3 regions of the Spirillospora sp. NPDC048824 genome follow, and region 1 is predicted to be linked to each of the others. Evidence: riboswitches for the same ligand, from Rfam matches in the RefSeq annotation. Region 1 holds a riboswitch; each other region holds the start of a gene.
The links. Region 1 has a riboswitch for cobalamin ahead of ACGFIS_RS12080 (ribonucleoside-diphosphate reductase subunit alpha). Riboswitches for the same ligand answer to the same signal wherever they lie in the genome.
Positions count from the first base shown of each region.

Region 2: another riboswitch for cobalamin. It lies ahead of ACGFIS_RS06470 (ABC transporter substrate-binding protein); the one in region 1 lies ahead of ACGFIS_RS12080 (ribonucleoside-diphosphate reductase subunit alpha).
Region 3: another riboswitch for cobalamin. It lies ahead of metE (5-methyltetrahydropteroyltriglutamate--homocysteine S-methyltransferase); the one in region 1 lies ahead of ACGFIS_RS12080 (ribonucleoside-diphosphate reductase subunit alpha).

Region 1 covers NZ_JBICUS010000005.1:194,162-197,348, reverse strand. Annotated here, with positions in the region: gene ACGFIS_RS12095 (copper resistance protein CopC) at 1-72, opposite strand, end outside; gene ACGFIS_RS12090 (hypothetical protein) at 92-235, opposite strand; gene ACGFIS_RS12085 (hypothetical protein) at 315-953, opposite strand; cobalamin riboswitch at 1,060-1,279, shown strand; gene ACGFIS_RS12080 (ribonucleoside-diphosphate reductase subunit alpha) at 1,404-3,187, shown strand, end outside.
Region 2 covers NZ_JBICUS010000003.1:20,716-23,902, forward strand. Annotated here, with positions in the region: gene ACGFIS_RS06460 (hypothetical protein) at 15-647, shown strand; gene ACGFIS_RS06465 (LLM class F420-dependent oxidoreductase) at 761-1,672, shown strand; cobalamin riboswitch at 1,848-1,970, shown strand; gene ACGFIS_RS06470 (ABC transporter substrate-binding protein) at 2,046-2,960, shown strand; gene ACGFIS_RS06475 (FecCD family ABC transporter permease) at 3,019-3,187, shown strand, end outside.
Region 3 covers NZ_JBICUS010000006.1:155,142-158,328, forward strand. Annotated here, with positions in the region: gene metE (5-methyltetrahydropteroyltriglutamate--homocysteine S-methyltransferase) at 1-1,804, opposite strand, end outside; cobalamin riboswitch at 1,907-2,125, opposite strand; gene ACGFIS_RS13930 (histidine phosphatase family protein) at 2,157-2,849, opposite strand; gene ACGFIS_RS13935 (YciI family protein) at 3,069-3,187, shown strand, end outside.

The DNA of each region.
Region 1 (3,187 bases):
GGACCGCCTCACGGCGTTCATGACGGGGTGCGTGAAGGTGTGCATCTCGGCATTCCTTTCGAGGTGGGTCATGCCCGGCTCCGGGCGCGGGTCAGGCCGAGTCCGCCGACGCCTTCTCGGCGGTCTTCGGGTTGGCGGTGACGTGCGCGGACGCGGCCGTCGCCAGCCCGAGCACGGATATGGCGGACAGGGAAGCGACCGCGCCCACCCTGCGGGCATGCGGGACGAAGGACATGACGGAACTCCGTTCGAGTCGTACGAGAAGAAGCCGGAAACGCCGCTGAATCGGCGTCCGGTGACGTACGGCGCTCGCCTCAGATGCGGGCGAGCGCCCTCGAACGCGGCGGGGGACCCCGCCGGAGGACCTGGTGCCGCAGCACACGGCCGATGGCCATGACGGCGGCCGACGCCGGTACCACGGGGGTACGGCGCGGAGGCGCCGCGGGTTCAACGGCCGGCAGGGCGACCAGGAGCCGGATCGGGCGGTCCGCCATGGCGGCGACCCGCCGGGCCAGCGACCATGCGGCCCGCTCGCCGCGCCGCAGCCACCACGCCGCCACCAGCGCGGCCACGGTGTGCGCGAGCGTCATCGCCGTCCCGCCCGTGCCGTGCGCGACCGGCAGCATCACGTCCGGACCGGCCGGCGCCGCCCCGCCCATCGCCGCGTGCATCTCCGCCGAGTGCCGCTGGATCGGCTCGGACGCGGCCGTGAACAGGGCGTGCAGAGCGAACTGGCCGCCGAGGAGGCCGCCGAGGATCGTCGCCAGCGAGCGTTCGTGGCCGACCAGCATGAACGTCACGCCCAGCACGGCGCAGAATCCCGCGACCGCCGCCCAGGCCGCAACCGTCCCCGACGCGAGCACGTGCCCCGTGATCGCAAGCGTGACGCACACGGTGGCGAACACCACCGCGCGGGCGGTTCGCAGAGCGGAGTGCGGGGCATGCGGGGACATGGCGCGACCATCCTCCCACCCGGGTCGCCGTCCACGCATCCGCCCCTTGCCACCTTTCAGACCCGCCCAACATCTTGGGGTTGCGCAAAGATCGTCATCTAGATGTAGGGTTCAATCCCGTGCTGGTTCGCCCCCGCCGTTTCGCGGCGGGGGCGACGCGAGAGGGAACCCGGTGCGAGTCCGGGACTGCCCCGCAGCGGTGAGCGGGAACGACCGCCGTCATGAAGCACTGGGCCCACGCGGCCCGGGAAGCGACGGCCAGTAGGACGCCTCGGAAGAGGCGGCGCCCGCGAGTCCGAAGACCTGCCCGCACGGTGTCCGGGACGCGTCCCGGACCGACACGTCCAGGCTTCGCGGGTGGGCCGGGGACGGAGCGCGGCGTGCCCCGGTGGGGACGGCTCGCGTCCCGTTCGCATGCCTCCGCGAGGCGGCTTGCGAGGGGAGAAGCACGTGACACAGGACCTGGCCGCGCCGCCGGCACCGGCGCCGCCCGCCGAGATCACCGCCGAGGCGGAGATCGCCGCCGAGGTCGAGGCGGCCTGCGACGGGGTACCGGGCGCCGACGCGGGACGGGTGCTGGCCGCCGTCCGCGCCTCCGGCGGGATGGACGCGGCGGCGCTGCGGGACCTCGCGATCGGCGAGGCCGGCGCGCTGGTGCCCGCCGAACCCGGCTACTCCCGGGTCGCCGCGCGGCTGCTCGGCACCAGGATCCGGGACGAGGCGGCCGCCGCCGGTGTCCGGACGTTCGCCGAATCCGTCGCCGCCGCGCACCGGGAAGGCCTCCTGGCCGACGCCCCGGCCGCGTTCGCCGCCGCCCACGCGCCGGCGCTCAACGCCCTCATCGACGAGCCGGCCGACGACCGCTTCGAGTACTTCGGGCTCCGCACCCTCTACGACCGGTACCTGCTGCGGCATCCGCGGACACGGCTCGTCCTCGAACGCCCCCAGCACTTCCTCCTGCGCGTGGCGTGCGGCCTCGCCGACACCGTGGACGATGCCGCCGAGCTGTACGGCCTGCTCAGCACGCTGTCGTACCTGCCGAGCTCGCCGACGCTGTTCAACTCCGCCGCCCGGCGCCCCCAGCTGTCGTCCTGCTTCCTGCTCGACTCGCCGCGCGACGAGCTGGAGTCGATCTACGAGCGGTACGGGCAGGTCGCGCGGCTCAGCAAGTACGCGGGCGGCATCGGGATCTCGTGGACGAAGGTCCGGTCGCGGGGCTCGCTGATCCGCGGCACCAACGGGCACTCGAACGGGATCGTCCCGTGGCTGCGCACGCTCGACTCGTCCGTCGCCGCCGTCAACCAGGGCGGACGCCGCAAGGGCGCGGCGTGCGTGTACCTGGAGCCGTGGCACGCCGACGTCGAGGAGTTCCTGGAGCTGCGCGACAACACCGGCGAGGACGCGCGCCGCACCCACAACCTCAACCTCGCCAACTGGATCCCGGACGAGTTCATGCGCCGCGTCGAGGACGACGCGACATGGTCGCTGTTCGACCCGAAGGAGGTCCCCGAGCTGGCCGACCTGTGGGGCGACGCGTTCGACGCGGCGTACCGGACGGCCGAGAAGGAGGGCCGGTACGTCCGGCAGATCCCGGCCCGCAAGCTGTACGGGCGGATGATGCGGACCCTCGCCGAGACGGGCAACGGATGGATGACGTTCAAGGACGCCGCCAACCGCGCCTGCAACCAGACCGCCGAACCGGGGGAGACCGTCCACCTCTCCAACCTGTGCACGGAGATCCTGGAGGTGACGAGCGACGGTGAGGCGGCCGTGTGCAACCTCGGGTCGGTGAACCTGGCCGCGCACGTCGGCGCGTCCGGCATGGACTGGGCGCGGCTCCGCGCGACCGTCCGCACCGCCGTCCGGTTCCTGGACCGCACCATCGACCGCGGCTTCTACCCGACGCCCGAGGCGGAGGCGGCGAACGGCAAGTGGCGGCCGATCGGCCTGGGCGTGATGGGCCTGGCCGACGTCTTCTTCACGCTCCGCCTGCCGTTCGACTCGCCGGAGGCCCGCGAGCTGTCGACGCGCATCTCCGAGGAGATCGCGCTGGCGGCCTACGACGCGTCCGCCGACCTGGCCGCCGCGCACGGACCGCTGCCCGCCTACGACCGGACGCGCACGGCCCGCGGCCGGCTCCACCTCGACCATTTCCCGGACGCGGCGCCGACCCGTCCCGCCGAATGGGAGCGGCTGCGGGCGCGCGTCGCCGAGGTCGGGCTCCGCAACTCGCT
Region 2 (3,187 bases), on a different contig from region 1:
GCGGAGGGTGGAGGATGACCGTCGATCGGGGAACTCTGGAAACGGCACGGCGCTCGTTGCACGGGGTTGCCGAACTCGTGCTCGCCGGGCCGCAGTACAGGCAGAGCGGAACGATACGGCTGACGGTGACCGACGGCGGCTTCGGAACCGTTCAGGAGCCGGCGCTGCGGGTGAACGGGGCGGAGCTCGTGGCGGGTGACCGGGAGATCCCGCTGAACGGCGCCACCTGCAGGGAGCTCGCTGCGGCGGCGGGCATCGAGGCCGGAGCCGCGGAAGGTCTCTACAAGGACGGCAGCGGAGTCGGCCTGGACGACGTCCTCAGCATCGACGCAGAGGCCGCGCGGCACATCGAAGAAGTCTTCGGCCGGGGCCTCGAAGCGCTGACGAGGTTCGCGCCGGAAACCACGCCGGTTCTGTGGCCGGAACACTTCGATCTGGGCATGAGCCTCGACGAGGTCAACTACGGAGTGTCCGCGGGGGACGCCTTCCTGGGCGAGCCGTATGCGTATGCCGGGCCCTGGGAGCCGCGTCAGGGGTCATTCTGGAACACCCCCTTCGGGGCGGCGCGTCCGGCGCGTCAGCTGCCCGGCGCCACGGCGATGCTCGACTTCTTCATGGAGGCGAAGGACCGTGCCGCCCGCAGTTGAGGACGGGTGGTTCGGGGGTGACCGCTGTGGTGGGCGGCGTATCGGGCCGGCCGGGGATGAGTCGGGGCGGGGGTGTGTAAGGATCGCGTGAGATCGGTGACTGGGAGGTCGTTGTGCGTCTTGGAGTTCTACTGACCGAACGCGGCGGGGCCGAGGCGCTCGGCAGGCTGGCGGACGATGTGCGGCGTGCCGCGGACGACGGCTTCTCCTCGGCGTGGATCTCGCAGATCTTCGGGGTGGACGCGCAGACCGCCCTGGCCGTGGCCGGGGGCGGGGTGCCGGGCATCGAGCTGGGGACCGCGGTGGTGCCGACGTATCCGCGGCATCCGGCCGTGATGGCGCAGCAGGCGAGGACGACGGCGCTGGCGCTCCAGGGGCGGTTCACCCTCGGCATCGGGCTGTCACACAAGATCGTCATCGAGGACATGTACGGGTACGACTTCGGCCGGCCGCTGCGCCACATGGACGAGTACCTGTCGGTGCTGTTGCCTCTGCTGGCCGGGGAGAACGCGTCGTTCAAGGGCGAGACCGTGCAGGGCGACGTGGGGCTGAGCGTCCCGAACGAGGGGCGGGTGCCCGTGCTGCTCGCGGCGCTGGGGCCCAAGATGCTCAAGCTCGCGGCGGAGCGGACCGACGGGACGGTGCTGTGGATGACCGGCCCCGTGACCGTCCGCGAGCACATCGCGCCGACCATCACGGCGGCGGCCAAGGCGGCGGGGCGCCCGGAACCACGGATCGTGTGCGTGCTGCCCGTGTGCGTCACGGACGATGCCGAGCGCGCGCGGGAGCAGGCAGGCCAGACATTCGAGATGTACGGGATGTTGCCGTCCTATCGGGCGATGATGGACCGCGAAGGAGTGGACGGCCCGGCGGACCTGGCCGTCGTCGGGGACGAGGACACGGTCGCGGCGAAGCTGGAGGAGTTGTCCGAGGCGGGCGTCACCGATTTCGTCGCCGCGGAGTTCATTCCGGGCGAAGGCCGGGGCCGGACCCGGGAGTTCCTCAAGTCCTTCACGGCGAGATGAGCTCGTAGGGATCGCCGCCGGCGCCGGAGACGCGGCCCCCCGGGCCGCAGTCCGGATGGGCGTGGTCGATCCGCCCGTCGCCGGCGTGGGCGGGTTCGGCGCCGGCGTGGGCGGGTTCGCCGCCGTGAGACGGCGGGGCGGGTGCCCGCTCCGATAGGGGGACAGGTCCGGATTCGGCGCCTGATACCGTTGCGATGCTGCGCGCCAGGAGCGAAGTCCGGTGTGAATCCGGCGCTGTCCCGCAACTGTGGTGCCCCTCTCGATGTGGCCGAGCCAGGTCGCCTCCTCGCGCGCCGACGATTCTCGACCTCGTGGAAGGGCGATCCGTCATGGATGAGCGGGCCGCGGCTTCCCTGGACCCCAGGAGGCTCCTGTGAGACCCGTACGTACCCTCGGCGCGGTGATGGCGATCGTCGCCGTCACGTTCGCGGCCGGATGCGGCGACGGCGAGACCGGCGATGCGGCCTCAGGCGCGAAGGCCGTCACCGTCCAGGCCGCCAACGGCGCGGTGACCGTCCCGGCCCGGCCCGAGCGGATCGTGTCGCTCTCCCCCACCCACACCGAGACGCTGTTCGCCATCGGCGCGGGACCGCAGGTGGTCGCCGTGGACGACTACTCCAACCACCCGCCCAACGCGCCGCGGACGAAGTTGTCGGGGTTCAAGCCGAACGCCGAGGCGGTCATCGAGTACAAGCCCGACCTCGTCGTCGTCTCCGACGACCTGAACGGCATCGTCAAGGCGCTGGAGAAGGTCGAGATCCCCGTCCTGCTGGAGCCCGCGGCGACCAACGTGGACGAGGCCTACGACGAGATCAACGACCTCGGGCTGGCCACCGGGCACGCGGCCGAGGCCGAGAAGCTCACCGGCGACATGCGGGCGAGCATCCAGAAGACGGTCGCCGCGTCCTCCAAGGCGAAGGGCCTCGGCTACTACCACGAGCTCGACAACCAGCTCCACTCCGTGACGTCCAGGACGTTCGTCGGCCAGGTGTACGGGCTGTTCGGCCTCCGCAACATCGCCGACGAGGCGGACAAGGCGAGCGGCGAGTACCCGCAGCTGTCACGCGAGTACCTCCTCAAGCAGGACCCCGACCTGATCTTCCTGGCCGACACCAAGTGCTGCGGCCAGAACGCCTCCACTCTCGCCGAGCGCCCCGGCTGGTCGGATCTGGACGCGGTCAAGAACAAGGGCGTGGTCGAACTCGACGACGACATCGCCTCCCGCTGGGGTCCCCGCCTGCCCGAGTTCGTCAAGGCGATCGGTGACGCGGTGCAGAAGATCCAGTGATCACCGCCCTCATGGACGCCCGCCCATGACCCCCCGGCCCCACCGGGGGTGGCGCGTGATGGTGCGGAAGGGGTCGCCGGAGACGGCGGGGCAGGCCAGGCTGCGGCCGCTGTCGCTCGGCCTGGCCGTCGCGCTCCTGGCCGCGACCCTGCTGGCCGGGGTGCTGGTGGGGGCGGCGGGGCTGCCCGTCGGCGGGGTGCTGCTGGCGCTGGCCGACCGGGTTCCGT
Region 3 (3,187 bases), on a different contig from region 1:
GCAGCGGCAGCAGCTCGCGCAGCGCGGGCTCGTCCACCTGGATGATCCTGATCCCGGCCGCCTCCAGGTCGGCGATCTCGTCGCGGAGGGCGAGCGCGACCTGCCGGGCGGTGTCGGCGAGCGGCTGGTCGTCCCGGACGAACGACCAGGCGAGCATGGTGACCGGGCCGGTCAGCATCCCCTTCACCGGCCTGTCCGTCAGCGACTGCGCGTACGTCGCCCACTCCACCGTCATAGGACGGGGACGCGCGACGTCGCTGTGCAGGATCGGCGGCCGGACGTACCGCGACCCGTACGACTGCACCCACCCGTGCTCGGTCGCCGCGTACCCGTCGAGCTGCTCGGCGAAGTACTGCACCATGTCGTTGCGCTCGGGTTCGCCGTGCACGAGGACGTCCAGCCCCAGGTCCTCCTGCAGCGCGATGACGCGGGCGATCTCGTCCTTCATCGCCCGCTCGTAGGCGTCGGCGGTGATACGCCCGGCGCGGCGGTCGGCGCGGGCCCGGCGGATCTCGGGGGTCTGCGGGAACGAACCGATCGTCGTCGTGGCCAGTTCCGGCAGCCCCAGGGCGTCCCGCTGGGCGGCGAACCGGGCGGCGCGGTCGCCGCGGCGCGTGTCGCCGATCGACCCCAGCCGTTCCCGGACGGCCCGGTCGACGCGCGCGGCCGGCGCCGGCGCGTCGGCCGGGGCCGGGACGTCCTCGCGCAGCGCCCGGCCGAGCGCGACGACCTCGGCGACCTTCTGCCGGGCGAACGCGAGCCGGCCCCGGACGCCGCCGTTCAGCGACGTCTCGGAGTCCAGGTCGATCGGGACGTGCAGCAGCGAGCAGGACGTGCTCACCACCACCTGGTCGACGAGCCCGAGCAGCGACGCGCAGACGGCCCTGGCCCGCCGCTGGTCGGCGCGCCACACGTTGCGGCCGTCCACGACGCCCGCCACGAGCGTCTTGCGCGGCAGCCCGCCGACCGAGGCGAGCACGTCGACGTTGCCGGGCCCGGCGGCGAAGTCCAGGCCGATCGCCTCGACCCGGCCGCCGGCCAGGGTGCGCAGCGCGTCCGCCCCGATCGTCCCGAAGTAGGTGGCGACCATCAGCCGGGGCCTGCTGGTCAGCCGCCCCAGCCGCGCGTACGCCCGCGCCAGCGCGCCGATCTCCTCCTCGCTGCGGTCCGCGACCAGGGCGGGCTCGTCCAGCTGCACCCACTCCGCCCCCGCGCCCGCCAGGCGTTCCAGCACCTCGGCGTACACGTCGACGAGCCCGTCGAGCAGATCGAGCGGACGGAACCCCTCGGGCGCGCCCGCCTCGGGCTTGGCCAGAAGCAGGTAGGTCAGCGGGCCGACGAGCACCGGCCGCGTCTCGACGCCGAGCGCCTTGGCCTCCCGGTACTCCGCCAGCGGCTTGGCCGCCGCCCCCTCGGCCAGCCGGAACCTGGTGCCGGGCCCCAGCTCCGGGACGATGTAGTGGTAGTTCGTGTCGAACCACTTGGTCATCTCAAGCGGCGGGACGTCCTGGACGCCGCGCGCCATCGCGAAGTAGCGGTCGAACCCGGTCAGATGCCGGTACCGGTCCGGGACGGCGTCGACCAGCACGCTCGCGTCGAGCATCTGGTCGTAGAACGAGAACGTGTTCGACGGGACGGCGTCCAGGCCGGCGTCGCGCAACTCGTTCCAGACCGTCGCGCGCAGTTCGGCGCCGGCCTTCGCGAGCGCGTCGGCGTCGGCGCGTCCCGCCCAGTAGTCCTCGGTGGCGAACTTCAGTTCCCGGCGGGCCCCGATTCGGGGATATCCGAGGATGGTCGTGCTCATGGCGGCTTCCCTCGCTGTGCCACAGGCGGCCTTCGGAAGGACGAGCGCACGGCGAACCCCGCGCCGCAGACCGTCCCACGAGGCCGCAGACCACCGCGCACCGGCCGGTGCGCGGGCGGAGGCAGGTCTTCGGACTCGCGGGCACCGCCTCTTCCGAGGCGTCCTACTGGCCGTCGCTTCCCAGGCCGCGTGGCCCAGTGCGTGATGACGGCGGTCGTTCCCGCTCACCGCTGCGGGGCAGTCCCGGAATCACACCGGGTTCCCTCTTACGACACCCGGACCCCCACAGGGCACGGGTGAACCATCCGCACAAAGGAGTCTATCGCCCGGCCCGCGAACCGGCCCCGTGCACCTAATCCAGGTGTGCGGACGGAGTGGTCTCCTGAGTCGTGGACGCCTCGGCCAGATGCATCGTGCCGCCGCAGACGACGACGCGGAGCCCGTACTCCCCGCTCGGACGCCACAGCTCGACGACGGCGCAGTTGGGGACGACGCACGTGCCGTTGAAATGGCGGAAGCCCCGCATCGCCGCCACGTCGGGGTCGGTGACCCCGGTGAGCAGCGACCACATCACGGCCTTCATGAAGAGGCCGTGCGAGAAGACCGCGATCAGGCCGTCCTCGGGACGGTCGGCGAGGCGCTCCAGGAAGGCACGGGCCCGCGTGATGAGCGCACGGAAGGACTCTCCGTCACCTTCGTTGACGTAATCGGGGTCGAGTCGTTCCCAGTAGTCGTCGGCGAGGGGCCGCCGCTGCGCCCCCGTGGTCCTCGGCGCATGCAACCCGCCCAGGAACGTGAACTCCTGGACGGGCCATTCCTCGTAGGGCACCTCGGGAAACCGCTCGGCGGTCGGCCGGGCGGTCTCCTGTGCGCGGAGGAACGGCGAGCCGACGATGAGGGCGGGCGGCGCGGTGAACGCCGCGGCCATCCGCTGGGCCTGCTCCCGTCCGCGGGCGGTCAGCGGAGAGGCTGCCGGCCCGTTCGTCGGCAGCCCGGCGTTCGACTCGCTCTGCCCATGCCGGATCAGCCACACCCGCCGCACCATGATCACGCCGACAGACTGACACACGGGCTCGGCGGCATGGAACATCGGATGAGCCGCACGATGAGAGGTCGGCGCTGAGGGCGCGGGCCGCTGCGGACGCGAGGCGGCTCGTCCAGAGGGCCAGAATGGTCGGGACGGCGATGTCGAGAACCCGTGACCGGCTTCGTCCCCGTGGTGAGGGCGAGCACGAGGGTGGCACCAGCACTTAGGAGAATCACGATGGCCAAGTACCTGCTGCTCAAGCACTACCGCGGCGCTCCCGCCTCGGTCAACGACGTGCCGATGGACAAGTGGACGCCTGAGGAGATCTCGGCCCACGTGAAGTACATGGAGGACTT